2 regions of the Enterococcus sp. AAFC-DPL-6103 genome follow, and region 1 is predicted to be linked to the other one. Evidence: predicted binding sites of a transcription regulator. Region 1 holds the regulator's gene; the other holds the start of a gene.
What was found. The regulator LexA, encoded in region 1, represses DNA repair genes until DNA is damaged. The targets are predictions, from matches to a motif close to CNAACANNTGTTNG.
Positions count from the first base shown of each region.

Region 2: a site for LexA is predicted at 2,539-2,552, ahead of dinB (DNA polymerase IV). Genes of this name have one in related genera too.

Region 1 covers NZ_CM177102.1:1,487,623-1,502,887, reverse strand. Annotated here, with positions in the region: gene gap (type I glyceraldehyde-3-phosphate dehydrogenase) at 1-194, opposite strand, end outside; gene obgE (GTPase ObgE) at 491-1,804, shown strand; gene AC4BC3_RS07190 (DUF1269 domain-containing protein) at 1,953-2,543, shown strand; gene rnz (ribonuclease Z) at 2,699-3,643, shown strand; gene AC4BC3_RS07180 (SDR family NAD(P)-dependent oxidoreductase) at 3,640-4,428, shown strand; gene AC4BC3_RS07175 (LapA family protein) at 4,437-4,880, shown strand; gene recJ (single-stranded-DNA-specific exonuclease RecJ) at 5,226-7,523, shown strand; gene AC4BC3_RS07165 (adenine phosphoribosyltransferase) at 7,537-8,049, shown strand; gene AC4BC3_RS07160 (immunoglobulin-like domain-containing protein) at 8,677-10,911, shown strand; gene AC4BC3_RS07155 (hypothetical protein) at 11,079-11,297, opposite strand; gene lexA (transcriptional repressor LexA) at 11,434-12,057, opposite strand; gene AC4BC3_RS07145 (DUF896 family protein) at 12,204-12,443, shown strand; gene tkt (transketolase) at 12,554-14,548, shown strand; gene AC4BC3_RS07135 (glucosaminidase domain-containing protein) at 14,780-15,265, shown strand, end outside.
Region 2 covers NZ_CM177102.1:1,884,429-1,899,693, forward strand. Annotated here, with positions in the region: gene AC4BC3_RS08975 (mannitol dehydrogenase family protein) at 1-1,194, opposite strand, end outside; gene dinB (DNA polymerase IV) at 1,393-2,499, opposite strand; gene rsmI (16S rRNA (cytidine(1402)-2'-O)-methyltransferase) at 2,833-3,705, opposite strand; gene AC4BC3_RS08990 (DNA replication initiation control protein YabA) at 3,788-4,135, opposite strand; gene AC4BC3_RS08995 (PSP1 domain-containing protein) at 4,128-4,952, opposite strand; gene holB (DNA polymerase III subunit delta') at 4,972-5,925, opposite strand; gene darA (cyclic di-AMP receptor DarA) at 5,934-6,263, opposite strand; gene tmk (dTMP kinase) at 6,278-6,922, opposite strand; gene recR (recombination mediator RecR) at 6,987-7,583, opposite strand; gene AC4BC3_RS09020 (YbaB/EbfC family nucleoid-associated protein) at 7,607-7,921, opposite strand; gene dnaX (DNA polymerase III subunit gamma/tau) at 7,943-9,688, opposite strand; gene AC4BC3_RS09030 (SPFH domain-containing protein) at 9,904-11,154, shown strand; gene AC4BC3_RS09035 (TFIIB-type zinc ribbon-containing protein) at 11,172-12,365, shown strand; gene AC4BC3_RS09040 (TPM domain-containing protein) at 12,362-13,162, shown strand; gene AC4BC3_RS09045 (N-acetylglucosamine kinase) at 13,219-14,133, opposite strand; gene AC4BC3_RS09050 (glycoside hydrolase family 1 protein) at 14,142-15,265, opposite strand, start outside.

The DNA.
Region 1 (15,265 bases):
GAGTCTTCTGTAGCAGTAACTGTTCCAGGATAAGTACCATGTGTTGAATCGAATTGCAATAATTGTGCTAACATAGTTGGACTTGTTAAATCGTTGATTGCAACTACTTCGATGTCATCAGATACTTCTTTGATACGACGATACGCTAAGCGTCCAATACGTCCGAATCCATTAATACCTACTTTTACTGTCATAATCAAAAGTTCCTCCTTTAATTTAGGCTGTGAAAGTGCCGCAACCTCTCTTAATACGATTTAAGTTTGCTACTAAAATTAGAATTTGTCAAAAAATTTATCTTTTCACTTGATTTTTCTGAAACTTCCAAATGGATTTGCTAAAAATACAAAAATTGGTAAGAGATAGCAAAGTTTTGGCTGAAAAGATAGACAAAACATGATTTCATCGCTAAAATAAATAGGACTTTTGTTTATTGTGGAAATTCAGGTAGTCGAGAAATTTAAATAAATAAATACAATAGGAGGACGAGAATATGTCCATGTTTTTAGATCAAGTGACAATCGATGTGAAAGCTGGTAAGGGCGGCGACGGAATGGTTGCTTTTCGTAGAGAAAAGTATGTTCCTGATGGCGGACCAGCTGGTGGTGATGGTGGTCACGGTGGCGATGTTATTTTAGTGGTTGATGAAGGCTTGCGCACATTGATGGACTTTCGTTTTAATCGTCATTTTAAAGCACAACCAGGTGAAAATGGAATGAGCAAGGGGATGCATGGCCGAGGTTCAGATGACACATATGTTAAAGTCCCTCAAGGAACAACTGTACGTGATGCAGAAACAGGCGCTTTACTAGGCGATTTGATTGAAAACGGTCAAACTTTGGTAGTTGCAAAAGGTGGACGTGGCGGTCGCGGAAATATTCGCTTTGCTTCACCACGAAACCCTGCACCGGAAATCGCAGAAAATGGTGAGCCAGGACAAGAGCGTAAAATTGAATTGGAATTAAAAGTCTTAGCCGATGTTGGTTTAGTTGGTTTTCCTTCAGTCGGAAAATCTACATTACTTTCAGTTATCTCTTCTGCACGACCAAAAATCGGTGCTTATCACTTTACTACGTTAGTTCCTAATCTTGGAATGGTAACAACGACTGATGGTCGTAGCTTTGCGGCAGCTGACTTACCAGGATTAATTGAAGGAGCTTCACAAGGTGTTGGGCTAGGAACGCAATTCTTACGGCATATTGAACGTACCCGTGTTATTTTACATGTGATCGATATGAGCGGAATGGAAGGGCGCGACCCTTACGAAGATTATCTAGCAATCAATCATGAATTATCTACTTATAATTTGCGTTTATTAGAACGTCCACAGTTGATTGTTGCGAATAAAATGGATATGCCAGATGCAGAAGAAAATTTGGTGAAATTCAAAGAGCAATTGAATAAAGAAAAAGCAGATGAATTTGCAGATGATATTCCAGTATTTCCAATTTCTGGTGTGACTCGTAAAGGACTGGATGCATTATTGAATGCAACTGCTGATTTATTAGAAGTAACACCAGAATTTCCTCTTTATGATGAAGAAATCGAGGAAGAAACAGTTCATTATGGATTTACACCAGAAGGACCAGAATTCAAAATTGATCGTGAACCAGATGCAACTTGGGTATTGACGGGTGAGAAAATCGAAAAATTATTCCAAATGACGAATTTCGATCACGACGAAACAGTTATGCGTTTTGCACGTCAATTACGTGGAATGGGTGTGGACGAAGCATTACGTGCTCGTGGTGCGAAAGATGGAGATATTGTTCGCATTGGCGAATTTGAATTTGAATTTGTTGAATAAAATAAGTAAGAGAGGGGACAAAAATTTTGTCCCCTCTCTTTTGTTTTTTTTATATTGAAATAAGCGCTTTCGTTTAGAGGTTTTTATTTTATTTCTAACTCAATCAAAGGTAAAATGAAAGGAACGTAAAAAGTAAGGAGTGAGTCAAATGAACAAACGAGTGATTATTTTAAATTTTGATGTGGAGAGTCAAGCTTATCAAGCCTTTTCTGAAATCAAAAAGCTTCATGCTACTCGACAAATTAAGGGGGAACAAATGGCTGTCATCAGTCATGATCCAAATGGCACACATCAATTTAAAGTAGAAGACTTTATCGACTTTACCGGAAGTAATAAATCTTCAAAAGGTGGCATGATCGGTATGCTCGTTGGTATTTTAGGCGGTCCGCTCGGTATTTTACTTGGTTGGTTTGCAGGTGGAATGATTGGAGCAACCCAAGATGCAAAAGAGATTCAAAACGCGCAAACCGTTTTTGACTTTGTTGGTGATAAAATTGGCGAGGGTGCTACAGGTCTGATTTTGATTGCTGAAGAAGAAGACAATCGCCCATTGAACCAATTAGTTATGATGGAACTTGGTGGTGAAATCACACGATTAGATTATGATGAGGTCGAAAAAGATGTAGCGGATGCGAAAGAAATTGAACGTAGTACGAAAGAAGCAGCACAAAAAACTTGGAGTGAAAAACATCCACCAGTTGAAAATCAACCAATAGATAAGGGCAATTCACAAGAATAAGTTCCGTTTTCTTTTTTGGTTGGGTAATTCTGATGAAAAAAGTAAATTCTGGCAGAGAAAAGTGTATTTTAGGCACGTTTCTCTGTCTTTTTCGGTTGCTTATCCGTTGATTTTCCCCTAAAATTAGAGGGAACTCACAGAAAGTCAGGTAGATTATGGAATTACAATTTTTAGGGACAGGCGCAGGAGTGCCTGCAAAGCAGCGAAATGTAACAAGTATCGCGTTAAAATTATTAGATGAACGCAATGAAATTTGGTTATTTGATTGTGGTGAAGGCACACAAATGCAAATTTTGCGTACAAATATTCGTCCAAGAAAAATCGAAAAAATCTTTATTACACATTTACATGGGGATCATATTTTTGGTTTGCCAGGTTTGATTAGTAGTCGCTCATTCCAAGGTGGAGATACTCCATTGGAAATCTATGGTCCCAAAGGAGTAGAACAGTTTGTTAAGACGGCTCTATCTGTTTCGCAAACTCGTTTAAGTTATCCGTTGAAATTTATTGAAGTTCGTGAGAATGAACCTATTTTTAAAGATCAACAATTTGCAGTATACACAAAGAAATTAAATCATGGAATCGATAGTTACGGATATCGTGTTGTCGAACAGGATCATAAGGGTGAGCTGCAAGTAGAACGCCTGAAAGAATTAGGTGTGCCTGCTGGTCCGATTTATGGCCAGTTGAAACGTGGCGAAACAGTTCGATTAGAAGATGGGACAATAATTAATGGCAAAGAATTTGTTGGTCCAGATAAAAAAGGACGAATCGTAACGATTTTAGGTGATACAAGAAAAACGGCTAGTGCTATTGAACTTGCTAAAAACAGTGACGTATTGGTTCATGAAAGTACCTTTAACAAAAATGAAGCAAAAATGGCGCATAATTATTTTCACTCAACTTCTCATCAAGCAGCAGAAGTTGCCACGGAAGCAAAGACTGCACGATTATTGTTGACGCATATTAGCGCTCGATATGTTGGTAAAGCGGCCTTAGAGCTGGAAAAGGAAGCACGAGAAATTTTCCCAAATACAACGATCATGAAAGATTTTGATGTGATTGAGATTCCATTTAGAGATGAGGAGGAATTGTCATGAAATTAGCAAATAAAGTGGTACTAGTAACTGGCGGATCTGCGGGATTAGGTGCAGAAATCTGTTACGAAGCGGCAAAACAAGGAGCGATTGTGGTTACTTGTGCTCGACGGATTCAATTGATTGGAGAAGTAAAAACAAAGTGCCAAGAATTAAGTGGAAAAGAAGCGTATGCTTTTCAAGTTGATGTTAGCAATCCAGAAAGTGTAGAAAGTTTGTATGAAAAAGTAATGACGGAAGTCGGACGAGTGGATGTTTTGGTCAATAATGCTGGCTTTGGTATCTTCGAAGATTTTCTGCAATTTGATTTAGGCAAAGCTTATGATATGTTTGAAGTTAATGTGTTAGGTATGATGGTCTTGACACAAAAATTCGCCATCGATATGGCAGAAAGAAAAAGTGGCCACATCATTAATCTAGCATCAATGGCAGGGAAAATGGCTACAGCCAAATCAACGATTTACTCTGCAACTAAGTTTGCTGTGATTGGTTTTTCTAATGCATTAAGATTGGAATTAAAACCATTAGGGGTTACAGTCACGACGGTTAATCCAGGACCAATTGCTACAGAATTTTTCGATAAAGCAGATCCAAGTGGAGAATATTTAGCAAACTTAGGACAAATTGTATTGGATCCAACTAAGTTAGCTAAACAAATTGTGCGGAGTATGAGTCATCCAAAACGTGAAATCAACCAGCCTGTTGTCATGGAAATTGCAGCCAAATTCTATACGCTTTTCCCGCATATTGGAGATTATTTAGCTGGAGGAATTTTTAACAAAAAGTAGGTGGAAAAATGAAAAAACAAAGTAGTGTGATTTTAGGTTTTATTTTAGTATTAGTAATCGTTTTATTTGCAGTATTCAATATTGAACAAGTTCCAGTGAGTCTTGGCTTCGCTTCATTTTCAGCACCATTGATTTTAGTTATTATTGGTTCAGCACTGATTGGTGCTTTGATCGTCTTTTTAACAGCTTCGGCTAGTTTGTGGCAACAAAAAAAAGAAATCAAAAACTTGACACAGGAACTTGCAGAGCATCAAACTAATTTACAACAAAAAATTGAAGCAGCAAAAGAAGAACAACAACGAGAGTTTCGCAACGAACGAGCAGAGCTAGAAGCTGCTTACCAAGCAGAACTACAAGCAAAAACAGTGGAAATCAGCCAATTAGAAGAGACTGGCAATGCTAAAGAAGATCGTGCGCAATCGCCACAACAAAGCTTCAATTATTTTGACTAACCGGTAAACTAGAAAAGGAGTACGATGATATCGTACGCCTTTTTCTTTTGTCCCTGTATAGCGGAAGTCTAATAGTTACTAAATGAGAGAGGTATTTATCCAAGAAATGAGTAAAGAAAGATTGACCCCTTATCTTTTGTAGCTGACCGCTTGAGCTGCAACCTTATTCACGGTGTTCCCCAAGTAACTCCTTGAAATAATTCTCAATTGTCTAAAATATGAAAAGCTATTTTTGCCAGTTGCTCATTATTTTTTTAAGCTGACCGCTTGGAGCTACAACGTTCTTTTCCCCCTCTTCTTTTTGTCGTTTTCGTTTGCTATAATAACTAAGTTAGGAGTGAGACAGTGAAGCAAGCAAATTATGATTGGAAATTAAGTACCGGAGAACCTTCTGAGGCTTTTTTTCAGCTAATCAATAACCATAACTTATCTCCTTTTATTGGCAGAATGCTTTGGCAGCGCGGATATCAGGAAGAACAAGAAATCAAACAGTTTTTACATCCAAAAGAACAAGAATTACATGATCCTTATTTGATGCATGACATGGATAAAGCAATCAATAGAATCCAAGAAGCAGTTATCAGTGGCGAAAAAATTCTAGTTTATGGCGATTACGATGCCGATGGAATCACAAGTACGACAATCATGAAAGAAACACTTGAATTACTAGGAGCCGAAGTAGAAGCTTTCTTACCTAATCGTTTTGAACATGGCTACGGCCCAAATCAAGCGGTCTACAAAGAGAAAATCAGTCAAGGGACACAATTGATTGTCACAGTTGATAACGGCGTTGCTGGAAATGAAGCAATTGCTTATGCTCAAAGTGTTGGAGTTGACGTTATTGTAACTGATCATCATGAAATGCCAGCTGTGTTACCAGATGCTTTTGCCATCGTCCATCCACGACATCCAGATGGAAACTATCCATTTACAGATTTAGCAGGCGTAGGTGTGGCTTTCAAAGTAGCAACAGCTTTGTTGGAAGAAGCACCAGCAGAATTTTTAGATCTGGTTGCAATTGGGACAGTCGCTGATCTAGTGTCGCTAACTGGGGAAAATCGTAGTTTGGTCTCACTAGGCATTGATGCAATTCGTCATTCAGAAAGAATTGGGTTACAAGCATTGTTTGCTGAAAGTGGCGCGAAAATGAAAGATGCTGATGAAATGACGATTGGTTTTTCGATTGCACCGCGCTTGAATGCAATTGGTCGAATGGGCGATCCTAATCCAGCTGTTGAACTGATGGCGACCTTTGATGAAGAAGTTGCACACACACAAGCAAAAAAATTAAATGAAATCAATGAAGAACGAAAAAGTATTGTTGAAGAAATCACACAGGAAGCATTAGCTATGGTAAATCCTGCTAACAGTATCCATTTATTAGCGAATAGCGGTTGGCATGAAGGAGTCTTGGGAATCGTGGCAGGTAAAATCATGAATGAGACAGGTAAGCCAACTATCGTACTGACTTTAAAAGAAGATGGAACTGCCAAAGGTTCAGGTCGCAGCGTAGAAGCTTTGAATCTTTATGAAATGTTGAGCCAAACAAGAGATTTATTTACCTATTTTGGTGGACATCATGCAGCTGTTGGTTTAACTATGCCTCAAGAAAATCTTGAAGTGTTACAAGAAAAAATGAATGAGTATGTAAAAGAAAACAAGATTGATCTAACAAAGGGACCAACAATGCAAATTGATGAGGTGCTTTCACCTAAAGATGCTTCTTTGACATTGTTAGATGAGCTGAAATTATTAGCACCTTTTGGGACAGATAATCCTGTGCCACAGTTTTTATTTCAACAGGTGACAGCCAAACAAGTGAAAAAGATTGGTGCAAATCAACAACATTTGAAATTTGTTTTAACAGATGAGGGTGAACAGCTGGATGCAGTTGCCTTTGGGTTTGGCTCTCAGGAAAGTGAACTGTTGAATGATTCACTTGATATTGTTGGCAAACTCTCAGTGAATGAATGGAATGGTCAAAAAAAGGTGCAACTGTTGGTTTCTGATTTTGAGGTCAAAGGGCTGCAAGTATTTGATTGGCGTGCAAAACGATTTCGAGATCAAGAGGCGTTACCAGAAAAAGCATGTTATCTAGCTTTTGATGAAGCAGTTAAAAAACAAGTTTCGCCAAGTATTCGCGAGCAAGTAGTTATCTTTGAAAAAATGGATCAGATGAAGCGTTGGGTGGAGACGAATCAACCAGAATCACTTGTGTTAGTGGATTGTCCAACTGAACTTGATGAGTTGAAAGCTGTTTTTAATGCAGGAACGTTTAGCCGAGTTTATTTATTAGGGATCTCTTCACAAGAAGCTTATCTGAATGGAGTAGGCTCTAGAGAACAATATGCTCGTTTGTTCCAGTTTATTAAAACACAAGATAAAGTTGATATTCGTTATAAGACAAAAGCAGTCGCTCAGTATTTGAAAATTCCAGAAAAATTATTAATTTTTATGATTCAGGTGTTTTTTGAATTGAAATTTGTTACAATAGACGATGGTGTTTTACAAAAAGTCGCCCATCCAGAAAGTCACCCGTTGACTGAAAGCACTCTGTATCAACAGCGACTAAAGAAAATTAAAGTTGAGGAATTCTTACTATTAAGTGATATTCCTACCATTAAGAAATGGCTAACAACCTAGGAGGAAACAAACAGTGGATTTAAGAGATTATATTGCCAGTATTCCGGACTATCCGTCAAAAGGAATCGTTTTTCGTGATATCTCACCGTTAATGGCAGATGGAGATGCGTATCGTGAAGCAACAAAACAAATTGTCGATTATGCAAAGGAAAAACGAATTGACATGGTGGTTGGACCTGAAGCACGCGGATTCATTGTAGGCTGTCCAGTAGCGTATGAGTTGGGCGTGGGTTTTGCACCAGTTCGTAAAAAAGGGAAATTACCTCGTGAAACGATCGAAGTAACTTATGACCTAGAATATGGTACAGATACATTGACTTTGCACAAAGATGCGATTCAACCAGGTCAACGTGTACTGATTTGTGATGATTTGTTAGCAACTGGTGGTACGATCAAAGCAACGATTGAACTAATTGAAAAATTAGGTGGCGTAGTTGTTGGTTGTGCATTCCTGATTGAATTGATGGACTTACATGGTCGCGATAAAATTGAAGGTTATGACATCATCACTTTGATGGAATACTAATAAAAATTAAGTGGATCTTCAGAAATGGCTAAGACATAGTGTCTGGTCTTTTCTGAAGATTTTTTTATTGAGTAAATGTTAAAAAAAACGCTGTTAAGCTATTTTTCTACGTATATAAATAACGTGTATATGATAACAACACTGTTCTAGGAATCTCTCTTTTTTTTTATTCGATTTTTGTCAAAAACGCTTATTAAAAGTAATCATAGATGAAAGTTGTTGAGAATTTTTCTTAATAAGTTCACGCTAAATTCTAAATAAGAAGAATATGTGCTTTTACGAACAGTGAAAAAAACAGATAAATGCCCATTATTTTGCAGGGATAAAAAAGTGTATTACTAGAAGATCCCTCTAACGAATGATAATTGAACTAATTTATTGAAAATTGTCTTTAAAGAGAGCATTTACAATAATGAAATCTTTCCAATAAAACAATTTTGAGCAACGAAAACACTCTGAACATGTCGAATTACTGACATTATTTGGGGGTTGCTTGGTATGCATGAGTCTATTAGTATTCACAACAGATGTTGTTTCACGCATATTTTGAAACCCGGGTTCAAAACATGCGTAAACATTCATCGAACATAATTTGTAAAATAGTTTATTGAAAGGAAATGATTATCGTTGAAAAAAGAACAGTTGCTAAAAAAGGTAGCATCGCCACTCGTTTGTGGACTGATGTTAGGTGGTCTTGCTATATCAACAATCCAACCAATCATCCAAGTTCGTGCTGAAGAAAAAACAAGTTCAAAATTAACAACAAGTTTAACAGAAGAGGACTGGTTGGAATGGTCAAAGGTCACAAAGTTAACAGAATTTGGAAGTTCTGACACAACGGGAAAACAAGTCAAACACAATGGTAAAATTTATGCAGCAACTTGGTGGAAGAATGGGGAGACAGATGTAGCGCCGGGATCAGGCGAAGCAACTTCAACTGGTTGGGAAGAGGTAGGGACAATAGCTTCAGATGGTTCAGTTACTCTTAATGCAGGGGTCACTGCTAATCCATTTGAACCGACGATTGATCCTGATGTTGATCCTAATACTCCTTATGCAGGCGTCGATGCGGGACAAGGTGTGAAATGGGGCGAAAAGGTTTTTGCACCATATATTGATGGCGGTTTATGGTACAACGGAGAAAACGGGTATCAAGGATTGTATCCTCTTGGTCAAGAAGTGAAGAAATCACAGATCAGTTATGCAAATATCGGATTTATTGTATCAGATCCAAGTAATCCTAAGACGGCTTCTTTTGGCGGGTACTATAATGTAGATGGTACCGGAACAAATGGTTCAGTTGTCACTGCATTTGCTAAACAAATCAAAGAATTCCGCGCACAAGGAGGAGATGTGTTAGTTTCATTTGGTGGAGAAAACGGCACGCCGCTTCAAGATGTCTATGATAATGCTGAAGAACTTGCGGATAAATACATTGAAATTGTCGAGCATTACGGATTAACAACAATCGATTTCGATATCGAAGGTGCCCATGTACGTGATAAAGAAGCTTGGCAAAGAAATAATGATGCAATCAAAATCATGCAAGATAAGCTGGGTGATGAAGCACCTGACGTTTGGTATACGTTCCCTGTTTTACCGACTGGTTTAGTAGGTGAAGGGACAGACAATGACGCATACAATGTGCTACAAGATGCTGTTCAGAAAAAGGTGGAGGTTCATGGTGTGAATATCATGACAATGTGTTTTGGACCTGCATTTGTTACAGGGCCAACAAATACATACTATACATATGTTGAACAAGCATCAGAAAGCTTAGCTGGACAATTAAAACGCATTTATAGTGATGCCAATCAAGACCTGACAGACGCGCAAGTATATCAGAAAATTGGTTTGACGCCGTGGGTAGGAAAATCAAGTCAAGCAAACGAAACGTTTACTCAATCTGATGCTAAAGCCTTGTTAGCATATGCAAATGAAAAACAAATTGGCATGCTTTCTTTCTGGTCATTGAATCGGGACAATGATTTGAATGAAGATTTAAAAAATACTGGACTCGAACAAGAAACCTATGAATTTTCAAAAATTATGGGTGAATTTGACGGAGAGGCAGGCATAAGAGACCAAGCACCAGTAATCAAAGGAGCAACAAATGAAACAATTGAGTTGAATGATTCCTTTGATGCTTTAGCGGGCGTGACTGCGATTGATCAGGAAGATGGAGATCTAACGGCTAAAATCACGACGACTGGAACGGTGGATTCTTCAAAGGCTGGTGAATACCAAATAACTTATTCTGTGGTAGACAGTCAGAAAAACCATTCAGAAAAGATTCGGACGATTACAGTAGTGGATCCTAATGCGAATACGAAACCAATTTTTTCTGGTTTGAAAGATCAAACCATTGAAGTTGGTGCAACCTTTGATAAACTAGCTGGCGTAACAGCGAACGATCAAGAAGATGGTGACCTAACATCAAAAATAGTTGTGGCAGGAAATGTCGACACTTCAAAAGTTGGAACAAATGATCTTACATATACGGTTGCTGACAGCAAAGGTGAAAAGACAACGCAAACAATTACTGTAACAGTCAAAGAAAAAGAAAATGTACCTAACTATTCCTCAACAACGATTTACGTGAAAGGAGACAAAGTTACCTATCAAGGAGCAACTTATACGGCTAAATGGTGGACAAAAGGGGATACTCCAGGATCTGCACAAGTTTGGGAAAAAGAAATAATAAAAAATGAGGACGGGAGTGTAGATTATTATCAAGGCGGGACATATGTTGCAGGAGATCTTGTAAATTACAATGGCAAACAATATCTTGCTAAATGGTGGACACAATCTGTACCAGGTAGTGATGCTTCATGGGAATTAAAAAAAGAGTCAACTAATTAAGAAATGCAAAAAGACGATCAAAATTTTGATCGTCTTTTTTGATAGGGGAATAATAGTTCTTATTGAATGAATACTTTGGATTAGTCAAAGTAAAGGACAAGCAATTGCCTTCAGTATAATAGCCAATAGATGATTGTAACGAACGATTAATTACCTTTATTTTTCTTTCAAGATTGCCGAGAGCGTAAGTAATGTTCATGATAGAAATGTTCTTCATGAAGCCTACGCTGTTCGGCTTGACGATATTTTTTTTCGTCCCACAACATGAACCATAATGTGAATAACGGAAGAAAAATAATCAATGCCGGTTGGATCCCAAAATTGCCAATCAAAATACCTAAGAATAAAACCAGTAATACCAAGCCAATACGTCTAATTGATTTCATGAATTCTCACCTCATTTATTTATGCGAACATTCGTTCGTAAAATCATTATACGAATGTTTGTTCGGTTTGTAAAGAGGTAAGATCAATAAAAAAAGAATTGCAGAAGTTTTACTGCAATTCTTTGGTTTAATTATATTAATAAATGTGGCTACGATAGAGACCAACTACTAAACCTAAGATAGAGACCTCATCTAAAATGATTGGTTCTAATAAGTCATTTTCAGGTTGTAAACGGAAATGTTTTTTTTCTTTATAGAATCTTTTGCAAGTCGCTTCATTTTCTGTTGTCATAGCAATGACGATATCGCCGTTTTTAGCACTTTCTTGCTTTCGAACGATGACGTTATCCCCGTCTAAAATTCCTGCATTGATCATACTTTCACCACGAATGGTCAGCATGAATAAGCTGCCTTCTTCTGAAGTTAAATTTGGTGGAACAGGAAAAAAGTCGGAGGCATCTTCAACTGCAAGAATCGGCTCACCAGCTGTGACTACTCCGAGCATTGGAATAGTAGATGGTTTGATCCCAATTTGATCTAACCCTAAATCAGTTAGTTCGATTGCTCGTGGCTTTGTCGGGTCACGTAAAATGAATCCTTTTTTTTCTAATCGTGCTAAATGTCCATGGACAGTTGATGTTGAAGAAAGGTTAACAGCTTCACCAATCTCACGAACAGTTGGTGGGTATCCTTTACGGGTCACTTGTTCGTGGATATAACGTAAGACTTCGATTTGTCGTGTTTCAGTTTGTCGGGCCACAAAGTACACCTTCTTTCACTTAATAATTAAATAATACCACATAAAAAGCGCTGTTTCAAACAAATGTTCGTATGTAAATAGAGATCGCTAGTTGTTTTTTTTGGTTTTTTTATATAATATAAGAAGAGAAAAAAGGAGGGCTGATAATGTTATCACCTGAAAAAATTGCACGTATTAATGAATTAGCCAAAAAGAAAAAAGCTGAAGGACTTTCAAAAGAAGAAGAAAAAGAACAGATTTTATTGAGAGAAGAATATTTGACAGCTTTTCGCTCTGGCATGAGACATCATATTGAAGGAATGAAAATCGTTGATCCAGAAGGTAATGATGTGACACCAGATAAATTAAAAGAAATTCAAAAAGAAAAAGGGTTACATGACCGTTAGTGTGGTTTTTGGTAAAAAATACCAAAAAAGCATTGATTTTTTGAACTGTATCCGCTAAAATGAGCATGAAATGAATTACAGTAAAAAAAACCTAAATTGGAGGGGTTCTTTTGTTCGACAAAATTGATCAACTAGGCGTTAACACAATCCGTACATTAAGTATTGAAGCTGTACAAAAAGCAAACTCAGGTCATCCAGGCTTACCGATGGGTGCTGCACCGATGGCATATGCACTTTGGACAAAACATTTAAAAGTAAATCCTGTTACTTCGAGAAATTGGGTAGATCGTGACCGTTTTGTACTTTCTGCTGGGCATGGTTCAGCCATGTTGTACAGTTTACTCCACTTATCTGGCTATCAAGTAACAATTGATGACTTGAAACAATTCCGTCAATGGGGATCAAAAACACCAGGACATCCAGAAGTCCATCATACAGATGGCGTTGAAGCAACAACTGGTCCACTAGGTCAAGGAATCGGCATGGCTGTTGGTATGGCAATGGCAGAGGCACACCTTGCAGCAACTTATAATAAAGAAAACTTTAATATTGTTGATCATTATACTTATGCTTTATGTGGTGACGGCGATTTAATGGAAGGTGTGTCTCAAGAAGCAAGTTCTATGGCTGGACACATGAAATTAGGAAAATTAATTGTTTTATATGATTCAAATGATATTTCACTTGATGGCCCAACTTCAAAAGCCTTCACAGAAAACGTTGGCGCTCGCTACGAAGCGTATGGCTGGCAACATATCCTAGTGAAAGATGGAAATGATTTAGAAGCTATCTCTAACGCAATTGAAGCAGCTAAAAGGGAAACTGAAAAACCAACACTAATTGAAGTGAAAACAGTTATCGGTTATGGCTCACCTAACGAAGGAACATCTTCTGTCCATGGCGCACCGATTGGTGATGAAGGAATCAAGATGGCAAAAGAAGTGTATGGTTGGGATTACCCAGATTTCACAGTGCCTGAAGAAGTAGCTACTCGTTTCCATGAAAAAATGGTCGAAGAGGGCGAAAAAGCAGAAGCACAATGGAATGAAAAATTTGCTAATTACAAAAACGCTTATCCAGAATTAGCACAACAATTTGAAGATGCGTTTGCTGGAAAATTACCAGAAAACTGGGATGCTGAGATGCCAAGTTATGATGAAGGTCACAGCCAAGCAAGTCGTGTATCAAGTAAAGATATGATCCAAGCAATTTCAAAAGCAGTTCCTAGCTTATGGGGTGGTTCTGCTGATTTATCTGGCTCAAACAACACAATGGTTGCTACTGAAACTGATTTTGAACCAGGTAATTATGAAGGACGAAACATCTGGTTCGGTGTTCGTGAATTTGCCATGGCAACAGCGATGAACGGAATCCAATTACACGGTGGTACACGTATTTATGGTGGAACATTCTTTGTATTCACAGATTATTTACGTCCAGCTATTCGTCTTGCTTCCATTCAAAAAGCACCAGTTATTTATGTATTAACACATGATTCAGTCGCAGTGGGTGAAGACGGTCCAACACATGAACCAATCGAACAACTTGCTTCTGTTCGTTGTATGCCAGGTGTACATGTTGTACGTCCAGCTGATGGTAATGAAACGCGTGCTGCTTGGAAAATTGCGATGGAATCAACAGAAACACCAACTATTTTAGTGTTAAGTCGTCAAAACTTACCAGTTCTTCCGTCAACAAAAGAAAAGGCCGATGACATGGTGAAAAAAGGTGCTTACGTACTTTCTCCAGCACAAGGTGAAACACCAGAAGGTATCTTGATTGCAACTGGTTCTGAAGTTGATTTAGCAGTTAAAGCACAAAAAGTTTTAGCTGAAAATGGCAAAGACGTTTCTGTCGTTTCAATGCCAAGCTTTGACTTGTTTGAAGCACAATCTTCCGAATACAAAGAGAGTGTTCTGCCAAAATCGGTAACTAAACGTGTCGCAATCGAAGCAGCTGCACCATTTGGGTGGGAACGTTATGTTGGGGCAGAAGGAACAACAATCACCATTAATCATTTTGGTGCATCAGCTCCAGGAAATATTATTCTTGAAGAATTTGGTTTCACAGTCGAAAACGTTGTGAAAACTTACGAAGAATTATAAGAATAAAATAATTTAATTAAAATAAGAACAAGCTGGGAGAAATTCCCGGCTTGTTTTATTGGAAGTAAAGTTACTGTTTGATTTCTTTTACATTACAATTGTGTTACATAAGCAGAAAACGTCCAGAATAAATTGAGATTTTGTCAAAATAAACGTATAATTTACTTAATTAAGTTTGTTTTAAGGAGAAAACTTTTATTTAAAGTTTTTTTATTTTGAGGAGGAATACGAATGCAAGAGCTGAAAACCCGTAGCGCCCGTCATCATAAGACGAAGAAACCTATGGTGATTAATAAAAAAGCCATTGCTCCATTAATGGGAACAAGTCTTTTGGTTGGGCCGATGATGGTTACAGCAGCACCACAAAGTGCACATGCAGATGAACAAGGTACAAACCAAACGACAACTGATCCTCAGTCTTTTATTAACCAAATTGGTTGGTCTGCATCAGAAGTTGCCGCCAACAATGATTTATATGCTTCTGTGATGATTGCGCAAGCATTGCTTGAAAGTGCTTATGGAACATCTGGATTAGCAAGTGCACCAAACTATAATCTATTTGGTGTTAAGGGAAGTTATAATGGTGCTGTTGTTTATATGCCAACAAAAGAATATTTAAATGGTCAATGGGTGACAATGAATGAACCATTCCGTAAATATTCTTCTTATTGGGAATCATTCCAAGACCATGCGAATGTGTTACGGTCAACTAGTTTT
Region 2 (15,265 bases), 400 kb from region 1:
GGGATTAGGCAAACGTTTTTCAATCACCTCATCAATAAATTCTTTGGGATCAATTATTTTTGGATCTTCTACTACTGGTAAGCCTTCTTGATACCCAATGGCTTTGATTAATCCCACAATTTCTTCATCTTCCATCTCAGCTGCAATTGATTGATAACCAAGTAAACAACCAGTGATGGCCATAGCCGTATGAAGTGGATTCAAACAAGTGGTGACTTTCATCACATCTGCTTTATCAACAATCTCTTGACTTGTAAGGATAACGCCCGCCTTTTCTAAAGCAGGACGTCCATTCGGAAAGTAGTCTTCGAGCACTAAATAATGGACAACTTCGGTATTCACAAACGGTGCGATATTCGTATGTTTTTCTGTATGGATCATTTCCATATCAACAAAACCGAGTTTCTCAAGTTCCGTCTGTACAACTTTTGCAGGGTTTGGTGTAATACGATCAATCATGCTCCAAGGAAAAGCTACTTTTTCAGAATCAGTTAAATACTCGATAAATGCTTGAGATACAAAGCCTTTTTCTCGCCATCCTTGTGCAATTGTCAGCACACTATTTTGGAATCGCTTTCCATTTTGTGAAAAATTGTCCGTGGAAATCATGGCAATTGGTAATTTTCCCGCTAAAAATCGTTTGTGTAATAAAGCCGTCACAATACTTATCGTATGTTGCGGAGCTTCAAGGCCATTTTGAATATCCGCTTCTACTACAGGAAAAAAATTCCCAGCAGCATCTTTCAAGTGATACCCTTTTTCGGTAATCGTAAAGGTCGTAAACTTTAGGGCCGGATTTTCAAAATATTGAACGACTTGTGCAAAACTTTCTTTCTCACTAGGATGACAAAAGAAAGCATCTGCTGTCGCAGCTAAAAGCTTCTTATCTAAGGTCCCATCATCATGCATGATAACTTCTACTACATCACTATGAAACGGTTTGTAAGCCTTATCAATTACTTGTTTATCGAAAGTTTCACAAACAACAATACCAGCAGTTAATTCTTTTGCATCAGCTAATCGCTGTGCAATTTCTGCATGAAATCCACGATATAAATTTCCACCACCAAAATGAAGCCACACTGGCGATTTTTTTCCTTTTTTCTTAACTTCATCAACATCATAAGTAGGAATAGCGATGCCAACTTGTTTTAATTCCGTTACTGATTTTTGCCAACCTTTTAAGTCAATCACAGAATCCCTCCTAAAACTGATATATCAGTTAATTTGATACTTGCATTATATTCGCCAATTTTGGCTTTGTCAATACGTCAATTTTATTTTTTTCACCTTACTAATAAAAAAAATAGCAAATACTAATATATCAGAATAACTCAAATAAGAGAAAGCACCTCGCAGATAGTGTGCTTTCTCTTATTTATAATCAATCATTCATTCCCATAAAGGCAAAACTATATTTTCATAGGTCATAGGATCCAAGTTAGTGAGTGTTATCCCTAACAACCGAATGCCTTTCTCGACACCAAGAATTTCTTCCCAAATCAAACTGGCCTGATAATAAAGTGCCTCTTTTTTATAAATGTATTCTGGTAAGGTTATCCGTTTCGTAATTGTTGAATAATCAGTATAGCGAACTTTTAATACGACTGTTTTCCCGTGTTTTTGGACTTTTCTCAGTGCTTCTTCTACTTTCTCTGCTAGCTGTCGAAGCTGTGCTAAGACAGCTTCTTCTGTCTGGAGTGGCTGACCATAGGTATGTTCTTTGCCAACTGATTTTCGCTCTCGCGTAACATTTACAGGCGAATCATGAATCCCACGAACCTTTCGATAAAGGGAATACCCCATTTTCCCAAAATTTTGAATCAATTGCATTTCACTCATCTCATATAAATCTGCACCTGTAAAAACTCCTAGCTCATTCATTTTTGGCACTGTTTTTTTTCCAACTCCATGAAACTTTTCTATTGGTAATTTTTTTAGAAAAGAGACAGCCTCTTGAGGTGTCACCACAGTAATTCCACGTGGTTTTTGAAAATCAGAAGCCAGTTTTGCCAGAAATTTATTATAGCTAACTCCTGCCGAACAAGTTAGATGAACTGCTTCCCAGATATCTGCTTGAATCATTCGAGCAATTTTAATTGCTGATTTACAATTCACTTTGTTTTCTGTCACATCTAGATACGCTTCATCGATACTAACTGGCTCGATGACTTCAGTGTATCTCCGAAAAACTTCACGAACAACTTGAGATACTTCCGAATATTTTTGATGATCACCAGGTTTAAAAATGGCTGTTGGACACAATTCAAATGCTTTTTGTGCGCTCATCGCTGAATGAATCCCATATTGTCTCGCTTCGTAATTTGCCGTTGTCACGACACCTCGACCACCAGTATCACTGGGATGGCGAGCAATCACTAATGGGTGCCCTCTAAATTCTGGATGATCGCGTTCTTCAACCGAGGCGAAAAAAGCATCCATGTCGATATGGATGATCTTTCTTGATGTATCATTATGTAAAGGAAACTGTAGTTCCATTGGTATTCACCTCGATCTTATTCTCATTGTTATTATAGTCGAACTTTTGTTCCCTATCAAGCTATTCTAATTTAACTTTGAGGTTTTAAAAAATGTATGATCATTGATAAATGGGTATGCCATTCGTTTTGCATAATCATAAGATAGTTCGACTTATTCAACAAAAAATCGTCCGTGTATTTTGTTTCATGTAAAAAAATATCTATTTTTAAAATTGAATTTCTTCTACACGAATCGTTTTCATATGTACACTAAGTCACCATTCAAAAAAGGAGCAAAACATGGTTCTGTTTCGCTCCTTAAGCTTTTGTGTATTGGTTATTGAATTTGCTACTATTCATCTAATTCATGAAATTGTCGATAAACTTCTTGCTTTTTCAGGTGATTTGCCGCAGCTATTTTCTTAATAGCAGCATTTGGCTTCTCACCAGTTGCAATCAAGGCTTCTACTTGTTCTCTCAAAGAGATTTGAATAACTTCCTCTGCTTCAGTCAAACTACCATCGTCGCCAGCGACCATCAAGCAACATTCACCTTTGATTTGATTTTCTTTTAGATACATTAATAGTTCGTCTACATCTCCACGTAGATATTCTTCATGAATTTTAGTTAGTTCCCGACATAACACCACTTGACGATTTCCAAGTACCACGCGTATATTTTCAAGTGTAGCACTTACACGATAAGGTGATTCATAAAAAATAAGTGTTGCTGTTTGAGGCTTTAATTGCATCAATATTTCTTTTTGTTCCTTCTTTTTTCTTGGTAAAAACCCATAAAATAAAAACGGTTGTGGTTCGAGACCAGAAGCAATCAAAGCAGTAATACCTGCTGTAGGGCCGGGTACTGATACGACTGGGATTCCTTCTGCAATACATGCAACAACTAATTCATGACCAGGATCACTAATAGAAGGCATTCCCGCGTCACTTACTTGGGCAATGCTTTGTCCTGTTTTTAATTGTTCAAGTAAGTATGGAATTCTTTCTTTGTAGTTATGTTCATGCAAACTTTTCTGTGGTGTTTCTACCTCAAAATGATTTAATAATTTTTGTGTATTACGTGTATCTTCACTTGCTATCAAGTCTGCTTCTTGTAACAGACGAACACTTCGGTAAGTCATATCTTCAAGGTTACCAATCGGTGTGGGAACAAGATATAAAGTTCCTATACCTGAATGATCCTTAAAACTTTTTTGGTTATACATTTCCTGCCTCCTTAATAAAAAAGAGCGAAGACACAAGTCGACTGACTCACATCTTTGCCCTAACATAGATAAATTTTAAATATTACCGTCCACTTTCACGATAAATAACTTCCAAGCAAAACGCACACGGCTCATCATTTTCGCGACGTGAACCGTATAAGTCATAACAAACATGAAAACCTTCTTCATAAATTTTTTCTAAATTCATCCGGGATTTCGATAATTCTTGTTTGACACTTTCAGCGGGTGCTTCGGCTACTTGATTCAGCTCACGCAAATGTTCACGCAGACGTTGGTTTTCCATCTCAAGCGTGGTATTTTTTTCGACGATTTCATGAAGTGCATGCTTCATTTCTACTAATTCAGTTAAGGTATTTCGTAATTCTGATTCTAGCTGGTTTAAACCGTCATATAAAGATCGCTTATCCATTCATCTCACCTACTTGAATGAAGTCTTTTAGTTCATCCCATTCATACTCCACTGGATTTTCTCGTCCCGTCAACCGAACTTTTACCATTCGGCTAAGTAGATTTAATCCTACGACTTTCCCTTTACCATCAGGTGTTTCAATCATTTTCCCAAAGTCAGGGAGTTCTTTTTTTGCTGCCTCGTACTCTGCGCTCTCATATTGCAGACAACACATCAAACGTCCACATAAGCCAGAAATTTTTGTTGGATTCAAAGAAAGACCTTGATCTTTCGCCATCTTGATCGAAACCGGTACAAAATCTCCTAAAAATGTCGAACAGCATAATGGTCGACCACAGGGCCCAATTCCACCAATAATTTTTGCTTCATCACGGACACCAATTTGGCGTAACTCGATCCTAGTCCGAAAAATACTTGCTAACTCTTTCACCAAATCCCGAAAGTCAATTCGTCCATCAGCAGTAAAAGAAAAAATCATTTTGCTGCGATCAAAAGTATACTCCACTTTCACGATTTTCATTTCTAGTTCATGTTCACGTGCTTTTTGTTTAGCGATTTTCAGCGCTTCGGTAGCATCTTGTTGATTTTTTTGTTCTTTTGCTAGCTCGGTAGCCGAAGCTTTATGCAAAATTGGTTTGACTTCTTCTGGTAAATCTTGGGAATCAAGTTCTCGTTTGGGAATGGCAACTGTTGCAATATGTAAGGTTTGTTGAGATTCGACTAACACCTTATCATTATAAAAATATTCAGAATCCCCTGGCGCAAAATAATAGATATGCCCAGCATCTCTATAACGGACGCCTACTACTTCTACCATTTCCAACCTCCTTGGTTACTCAGCTATAATTAAAAATCGTTTGTAAAACGAACTGTTCAGCTACTGCTTGAAAACTCACGTTACTACGCAATTTTTGTTCAGCAACTAAAATGCGTTCAATGATTTGATTGGCTTTTTTTGTTTTGCTTGATTCTTCAGTAGCAATTGCTTGCTTTTGTGCTTCTTGGAAATAAAATAACAGAATTGAAAGTGCCATAAACTGTTGATTTTTTTCCTTAAATACTTTAGTCAATTTCTTTTGGACATAGATAAATGCTTGAGGATCTTGCTTTTGTAGATAAGTGAACCACTGATAAATCGAGTCCTTAGCCTCATTAAACCATTCATCTTCTGAGATTTCAACTGCTTTTCGTAAACTGTTGGTTAAGAATGCTAAAAGTTTCGCTTTTTCCAATGGAATTTGTTCTTCCTGTAATTTGTGAATTAAAACTTCTTTTGAAAGTTCTTGAAAATGTAAAACTTGGCAACGTGATTGAATCGTTGGTAAAATCCGACCAATCGCATCCGTTTCTAAAATTGCTAGAAAATCACCCGGTGGCTCTTCTAAAAATTTAAGTAGACTATTTGCCGCGCTAACGTTCATTTTCTCTGCTTCCTTGATCAAGAAAACTTTCTTTTTTGATTCATAGCCACTTCGACTAAATTCTGTTTGTAAACGACGAATTTGATCGACCTTGATTGTTTGCCCTTCAGGTTCGATCACTAATACATCTGGATGTTCATTATTTTGAATTCGCTGGCAGTTATTGCAAATACCACAAGGCCGGTTATCTACTAAGTGTGTACAAAATAGATGTTGGGCCAACCAAATACCCATTTCATATTTACCCGTTCCTTTTTCGCCCTCAAAAAGATAAGCATGAGCGAGACGCCCATGCTCAAAACTTCGTTGAAGTTGTTGATAAACGAAATGTTGCATTTGAGCCAGTTTTACTAACTCTTCTTGTTTCATAGCTCCTCCTAAAAGTGATGGAATCCTTCGACAGGTAAAACAAAGACTGTTGCTCCGCCAACTTCCACCTCTACTGGGTAAGGAACACCACCATCCATAGAAATATCCAACGTAACTGGTGTTGAAACAAATTGTTTACGAGATTCACAAGTCTTTTTGATAATTTCAAGTGCTTCGTCTACTCGTTCATCCTCAATCCCTACAATAAATGTGCTATTGCCGGCTTTTAAAAAGCCACCAGTTGAAGATAATTTTGTTGCGCGAATATTGGCATCAATCAGTTCATTCGATAAACGGTTACTATCTTTATCTTGGATAATAGCTAAAATAATTTTCATACACAGTCACCTTCCTAATTTTCAAAAAATTGTGGATATTTATCAATAATGGCATAATAACTAGCCTGAAGAACTTCTTCAAAACTTAATCTTGCATCAATTTTATGAATACGTTCTGGGTATTCTTCTGCAAGTTTTAGATACGCATGACGAACTCGTTGATGAAACTCAAGTCCCTCAGAATCTAATCGATCAATTTGATTCTGACGATTTTTTTGGATACGACGCAATCCTGTATCAGAATCAACATCCAGATATAGAGTAAAATCAGGTGTCAATCCTTCAGTCGCGAACTCATTCAAGCGAGCAATTTCGCGCATTCCAATACGTCGTCCAGCTCCTTGATAGGCAAGTGAACTATCCACAAAACGATCACAAAGAACAATGTTACCTTCTTCTAAAGCTGGCAAAATCTTTTCAATTAGATGTTGTCTTCTAGCCGCTGCATAGAGAAGTGCTTCTGTTCGTTCATCCATTCGTTCGTTTTTAGGATCAAGAATAACTTGGCGAATTTCTTCCGCAATTGGAATGCCACCAGGTTCTCTTGTTTGAATCATTTCTGTTTTTGCGACTTTTTTCAATAGAGGAAATAATTCCTTCAAGATACTTGTTTTTCCAGCACCATCTGGTCCCTCAATTGTAATAAATAGTCCGTTCACATTTTTGCCTCCATCTCTCGTACTACATCTTCATTGTAGCTGAAATTCAAATTATTTCAAAAAATTACAGCTCACGCCGTCCTTCTACTGCTTTTAACAACGTAACTTCATCTGCATACTCGATATCTGAACCAACAGATAATCCATGTGCTAGTCGAGTAACTTTGATACCAGCAGGTTTGATCAAACGAGATAGATACATCGCAGTTGCTTCACCTTCCGTTGTTGCGTTTGTTGCTATGATGACTTCTTTTACTTCATCGTTATGCAGGCGTTGCAATAAAGAGGAAATATTGATGTCTTCTGGTCCAGTTCCTTCAGTTGGCGATAACACACCATGAAGAACATGATATAAACCATGATACTCGCGCATTTTTTCCATTGCCATCACATCTTTTGGTTCTTCGACTACTAAAATAATACTACGGTCGCGTGACGGATCTTTACAAATTTCGCAAGGGTCTTCTTCAGTAATGTTTCCGCAAATGCTACAAAAGTGCAAATCACGTTTGACACTTAACAACGATTTGGCAAATTCATTGACTACTTCATCTTTCATATCGATTGTAAAAAATGCTAAACGTGTAGCTGTTTTTTGACCAATCCCAGGAAGTTTCATATAGCTGTCGATCAGTTTGGCAATTGGTTCTGGATATTGCATAATCATTACTCCTTCACGAAAAATTAGAATCCAGGCATTCCTTTGGTATATTTACCCATTGTTTTTTCAGTTTCTGTGTCAATTTTCGTTAAGGCATCATTGATAGCCATCACTAACAAGTCTTGCAACATTTCTGGATCCTCTGGGTCTAGGATTTCTGGTTTGATTTCAACGTCTTTCATACGTCGATCCCCAGTGAAAGCAACTTTAACTAATTCATTTGTAGCCACTCCTGTAAATTCTTTTTCGTTCAACGCATCTTGTGCCTGAACCATTTCTTTTTGCATTTTTTGCACTTGTTTCATCATGCCTTGCATATTTCCCATTCCACGCATCATTGTACATCTCTCCTTTGAATTTTAATCATCAATAATTGTTACTGAATCTGTTCCAAAAAGCTCCTCTGCTTTTGTTACCACAGTTTCCGTTGTTTCTGGTTCTTGTGGGATCAGTTCGATTTCTTCTTCATCTGTTTCTGGAACAAAAGAATTCATCTGACCATTGTCTTTACTTTGGATCAAATAATTCTTACGCAATTCTGGCCAGCTTTCTCGTGTGATATACACAGTATCTGGTGCATAATCATGAATCATTCGACTCAAATTATTGTGGATTGCTAATTGTAACTCATCGTCATTTGTCGCTCGTTGACAAACGATTTCGTAGTCGAAAGCAATGACCATACTTTTTGGTCCAGCTGCCACTGGTTCGCTTGCTTTCAACATTGCTCGTTGTGTAACCGACAAGCTCATCAATAAATCATCCCAAACTTCTTTGACCTGATTCAGATCTTGACGCGTTGCTTCTTTTAATACTTGATACACTCGTTCAGTCGGTACACGATAAGAACTCGCTTGTTTTTTATGCACGGCTTGTGGCACAGTTTGACTATTACTGGCTGTACCATGATTCTTTTTGAGTTCTTTTAATTCTTTTTTCAACGTGGAAACTTCTTGCTGAAGCTTCTCGACAGCTTGGCTTTCGGCTGGTTCTCCCTGAGACAATGGGCTCAGGCTTGTTGCTGGTTGTTTTTGCGCTAACTTAACAGTTGCGACTTCCAAATAAATCGTAGCGCTATTGGTAAAACGAATTTCATTTTGTGTTTCACTTAATATTTTGATCATTTGGAAAAGCTGCTCTGCTTTTATTTCTTGTGAAAGACTAACAAAAGTTGTAGTTAACTGACTTGTTTTCTCTGTCACTAATTGAGGTGCTTGCTGATACATCAACAAATCACGACAATATTGCAATAGATCCTCTAAAAAGCGACGGGCTTCTTTCCCTGCAGCTAACATCTGTTCCAAAGCATTCAATGCTTGCGCAACATTCTGTTCGACACAAGCACTTAAATAATCATCCATCATTTCATATGTTAAGCTACCAGTCACCTGCATTGCATCGTTTAGCGTAATCGTCCCTTCACTAAAGGAAATTGCTTGGTCTAAAATGCTTAAGGCATCACGCATTCCACCTTCAGCTGAGCGTGCGATGACGCCTAATGCTTGCTCTTCATAAGAAATATTTGATTCATTTAAAATAAATTCCAAATGCTCAATAATATCAGATGCATTGATTCGCTTAAAATCAAATCGTTGTGTACGAGAAATAATCGTTGCAGGGATTTTATATGGTTCTGTCGTTGCCAAAATAAAAATGACACTTTCTTTTGGCTCTTCCAGTGTTTTTAATAACGCATTAAAAGCCCCTGTCGAAAGCATATGGACTTCATCAATAATATAAACTTTATAAGTTGCCTTCGTAGGTGCGTAGTTGGCGCGATCTCGAATAAAACGGATTTCTTCCACACCATTATTACTTGCAGCATCGATTTCAATTACATCTTCTTGTGTTCCAGCTGTAATTGATCGACACATCTCACATTCATTACAAGGTTCACCATCTCGACTGTTCGGGCAATTGATTGCTTTGGCAAAAATTTTTGCTGCACTCGTCTTACCAGTTCCACGAGGTCCAGTAAATAAATACGCATGAGATGTTTTATGGGAAACGATAGCATTTTTCAATGTCTGTGTAACAGCTTTTTGGCCTACAATGTCATCGAAGCGTTGTGAACGCCAGACACGGTAAAGTGCTTGGTATGCCATATAGATCCCCCTCTTAAAAAAATTCACTATTATTTATTATACGTGATTTTATTAAAAAAAACTACTCTACTCATCGGCTTTTTCCAAGAGAAAACGTTCATTCCCGCAAAAGTTCTTTAAGACTTTTGGCTGACAGCATTTTCATTTCCCTATGGTATAATAAAGAAAATAATTTAAGCTGTTTCTTTAGCTATTTATCTAAGGAGGAATTTTTTATGGGATTAATTAAAGCTGCAACAAGTTCGGTTGGTGGTGGATTAGCTGATCAATGGCTTGAAGTCATCGAACCAGATAATATGAGTGACACAACTGTTATGACAAAAGGTGTCAAAGTTCGTAAAGATGACAAAAGTGGGTCAAATCGGAAAGGAACAGAAGATGTTCTAACCGATGGAACAGTTGTTCATGTCTATCCAAATATGATGATGCTCCTTGTTGACGGTGGAAAAATTATTGATTACACAGCTGAAGAAGGCTACTACACTATCAAAAATGATGCTGCACCTTCTATGTTTAATGGCTCATTAAAAGATGCAATTAGTGAAACATTCAGTCGCTTTAAATTTGGTGGCGTCACACCACAAAAACAACAAGTCTTCTATATTAATTTACAAGAGCTAAAAGGAATCAAATTTGGAACAACTTCACCATTAAACTATTTTGATAATTTTTATAATGCCGAATTATTTTTACGTGCGCATGGTGCTTACTCTATCCACATCACGGATCCAATTTTATTTTACACAAATGCCATTCCAAAAAATAAAACGCAAGTAGAAATTGCCGATATCAATGAACAGTATCTAGCAGAGTTTTTAACTGCTTTACAATCGGCGATCAACCAAATGTCAGCAGATGGTCAACGAATTTCTTACGTACCATCAAAAAGTTTGGAATTAAGTAAATACATGGCTTCTGCTTTAGATGATTCATGGCGTGAACTACGTGGAATGGAAATCGTTTCTGTAGCAGTCGCAAGTATTTCTTATACCGATGATTCTGTCAAACTAATCAACATGCGAAATGAAGGTGCTATGCTTGGGGACCCAAGTGTTCGCGAGGGCTATGTTCAAGGTTCGATTGCTCGTGGGATGGAAGCTGCTGGGAAAAATGAAGGCGGCGCAATGACTGGTTTTATGGGTGTTGGTATGGGAATGAATGCTAACAGTGCCTACCTTGCTCAAGCTGCACAAAATAATCAAGAACAAATGAAGCAACAGCAAGCAGAAAAACAAAACCAGCAAGCTGCAACAGGAAATGCTGATACTTGGACTTGCCCCGTTTGCGGCACGGAAAATACTGGGAAGTTCTGTTCTAACTGTGGCACAGCTAAGCCTGCCCCTGCTGCACAACCAAAGCTAGAGATGAAATGCAGTGAATGTGGTGAAATTGTTGATCTTTCCAATGGTATTCCAAAATTCTGTCCTCATTGTGGCAAGCCGTTTAAAGGAGTACCTTTGGACTAAAGGAAAGGGTGTAGCCAATGGATGTCATTACACATAAATGTCCAAACTGCGGCGGTCCTTTAACTTTTGATCCTAAAGACCAAAAATTTCATTGTGACTACTGCCTGAGCATATTTACAGAAGAAGAAGTGAGCCTTTACGAACAACAGCAAAAAGAAGCTCGCAATATTGGTTCAGCATCTGATACAGCTAATGAACCAAAAAATACAACTGGTGACTTTACCTTCACGGCACAAGAACAACTAGATAAAATGGATGACACTGAACGTCAAGCTTACGATGAAGCTGTTGGTACTACCGAGGCAATTGATCAAGAAGCAAAAGAAAAAGCTCCCGCTATGGAACTATTTCTTTGTCCAAGCTGCGGGGCTGAAATCGTGACTGATGCAACAACAGCCGCGACGTATTGCTACTATTGCCATAATCCAGTTGTTTTGTCAGGACGCTTGAGTGGTGAGTTTTTACCAAATAAAGTTCTTCCTTTTGCAATCGAAAAAGAGGAAGCAACTAAACAATTTTTAGCTTGGACAAAGAAAAAATGGTTTATTCCTAAAGCATTCTTTAATTCTGAACAAATCGACAAACTAACTGGTGTTTATTTTCCTTACTGGTCAACGGATGCCGAATTAGAAGGAGATTTTCAAGCAAATGGAACTGTCTTACGAGTCTGGCGCGTCGGCGATATTGAGTATACCGAGACAAAACAATTTGCTGTCCACCGTGAAGGAAAACTTTCTTTTAAAGAATTAGTCAAGAATGCTTTATCTAAAAATACTCAACAAAAAATGGTCGAAGGTGTCCAACCTTTCCCACTGAATAAAGCAATCGACTTTAAAAACCAATATCTCGCTGGCTTTCAAGCAGAAAAACGCGATATCGAATATCAAGCGATTCGCTCAGAAGTTGAAGCAGAGTTAAAAGAGTACTCCGAAAAACTTTTACGCGAAACAGCCGCTGGTTACACAACTTTAACTGGCGTTCGTAGTTCTGTTGCGATCAACGATCAGAAAAATAATTATTTATTACTTCCGGTCTGGTTGGTAACCTATCGTAGTCGTGATTCAAAAAAAGTTTACTATTATGCAATGAATGGTCAAACTGGGAAAGTTAGTGGTGTCCTACCTGTCAGCAAAAAGAAATTGGGTCTTACATCACTTGGTATCTTTACTATTACTGCTATTTTGTTGATGATTGTGGGGTATTTGATATGAAAAAACAACTTTCAATTTTCTTTTTCGTTTTAATTGGCTGTTTTTTCCCGCTCATTGCGCACGCTGAAACCCCAACGGTCAATGATGAAGCTGGCTTGTTTACAGCAGAACAAATTCAATCATTAGAAAATCAAGCGAAGCCAATCAACGAAAAAATCAAAGGTGAAGTCTTAATCGTCACAACAACAAATAACTCTGATGAGCCACGAGACTTTACAGATGATTACTTGAGAGAGGCGGTTGGGAATAATGAAAATGGTTCTGCCCTATTGTTAGATATGGGACAAAGAGAAATTTACATTTCGACCTCAGGTAACATGATTGATTATTTAGATGATAATCGGATTAAATCAACGCTTGATGAAGTTTATAATGGCATGTCCGATCAAAATTACTATCAAGCTGCGACTGCTTATCTCACTAAAGTTGCCGATTATGTCGAAGCAGGTGTTCCAGGTGGCCACTATCGAGTAGATGAAGAAACCGGAAAAATCACTCGTTACAAAGTCTTGACTCCTGTCGAGATTACACTTGCTCTTATTGTTGCTTTGGTATTAAGCCTTGTCTTTTACTTTGTAACAGTTTCTAAATATCAATTAAAATTTGGTTCCTACAAATATCCTTATCGTGAAAATTCAAGCATCAAATTAACGGATAAAACTGATCGTTTAACAAATTCTTTTGTCACTACTAGACGAATCCCTAAAAGCCCACCACCTGGAAGTGGCGGTGGTGGCGGAAGCACAACCCATTCAAGTGGTGGTGGTACTTTTGGCGGTGGTGGAAGAAGCTTTTGATTTATTATCCGCCAAAGAAAAACTCCTCAAAATCGAATCGATCTTGAGGAGTTTTTTTAGTTGAAGTTAGCCGTACTCACACATTGTGCAGCCAACTGATTTTTCCAAATAACTAATGCAGCTTTCGTAGTATGAATCGTCTCAGACGCAAGCAAAACTTCGTAACCTTTTAACTGTTCGAGAAAAACGTGTCTCACTGTCGCCTGTTTTTCCAACAAGCTACCATTAATCCCCAAACAAAATCCTGAGGTTAACTTCATTTTGTCTGCTAGTTGGATAACCTGAGTGGCTAATAATTCACCCGTTTGTTTTAGTAATTCTGACACACGAATATCATCTTGTTCGTAGCTTGAACAAAATGCTGCTACGCTAGCAATTTCGCCCTTCTTTTTTTGATAAATTATTTTTACCAAACTCATCACATCCTCCGCACCAAAAAAAGCCAATAAATCGTTAGCAAAAGGTGACAATGTTTTTCCTTCATCAAACTCTGCTAGAACTAATTTAATCGCAGCAATTGCTAAGTGATAAGCAGAACCTTCGTCCCCCAATAATTGTCCCCAGCCACCTACACGATACCATTGGTTTTCTTTCAGTCCAAAAAAAGCTGAACCTGTCCCCGCAATTGCTAAAATACCTGGTTGAAAGCCCAACTTAGCTAAATAACTGAACTGTGCATCATTATATAAATAAACAGGATAATCAAAGTAAGTTAACTCTTTCTGAAATTTTTCTCGTAACCCACCACCATCAATACCGGCAATGCCTAACGCAATCAATTGACAATCTACTCTTCCCAATCTGATTAGCAATTCATTCATTGCTCGAAAAATATTCTTTTTTGCTTGCTCATAAGAAACAAGTAGGTTTCCAAAACCCTCGATTGTCTCTCCCAAAACATTTCCTTCTAAATCATAAGCAATCGCATGCGTTTTTGTACCTCCACAATCAATCCCAATGACGTACTTCATCGTTTCTCCTACTCTACTTTTTGTGACTTTCTTCTTGCCTCTCTTTGTTCAGCAATAAATGCTTTATACCAATAAAAACTATCTTTTTTATAACGATCATAGGAGCCATTTCCCTGATTATCTGCTTCAACGAAAATAACGCCGTAACGTTTTTCCATTTCGCAGCTCCCCGCTGAGACAATGTCAATGATTCCCCAAGCAAAGTATGCTAGAACATTTACTCCTAGTTGTTCTGCCTCTAAAATTTGTTGAAAATGCTGCTTAAAATACTCGATACGATACGCATCATGGATACCATCAGCTTCTTTCACATCTCTTGCACCCAATCCATTTTCAGCTATCATTACAGGTTTTTGATAACGATCGTAAACTTTTAGCAGGGTGGTCTTCAATCCAATTGGATCAATTTGCCAGCCCCATTCACTTGCTTTTAAATAAGGATTTTTTGTCGTCGCTACCAAATTTCCAGCCGTTTGCTGTTGACTTTCCTCTACTGAACTAATACTCGAAGAATAGTAAGAGAAAGAGACAAAATCACAAGTATTTTCTTTTAAAAGCTGGCGATCTGCTTCACTGATTTCAAAATCGACGTCGTGCTCTAAGAAAAATTTATTCATATAATAAGGATATTCTCCTCTAGCTAAGACATCCATACAAAACCATTGATTGATTTGTTCATCTAAAACTAATTGTAAATTATCCTCAGGTTTTGGTGTTAATGGATAGTAGCAAAAACAAGAAATCATTGCACCAAATTGACCTTTGACTTTCATTTTTTTCCCTAGAGCAATAGCTTGTGCACTAGCAATAAACTGATGATGTAAACTTAAAAAGATATCATTGTACGCATATGCATCCTTTTCTGGTTTCAATAATCCTGTACCATTATAAGGACTGAAATACCCTGCATTGATTTCATTGAAGGGTAAATAATAATCAATCAACTCACCCCAGTGATTAAAAATAACTGTGACTAATTTCAAATAATGGTCAATTGTCTTACGGTTTTTCCATCCACCTTGTTCTGTTACTAAATGAAGTGGCAATGCATAGTGATTAATTGTCAAAAAAATTTTTATTTTTTTGTTGATTAACTCTTTAAAAATAGCATCGTAATACTTTATTCCGTCCT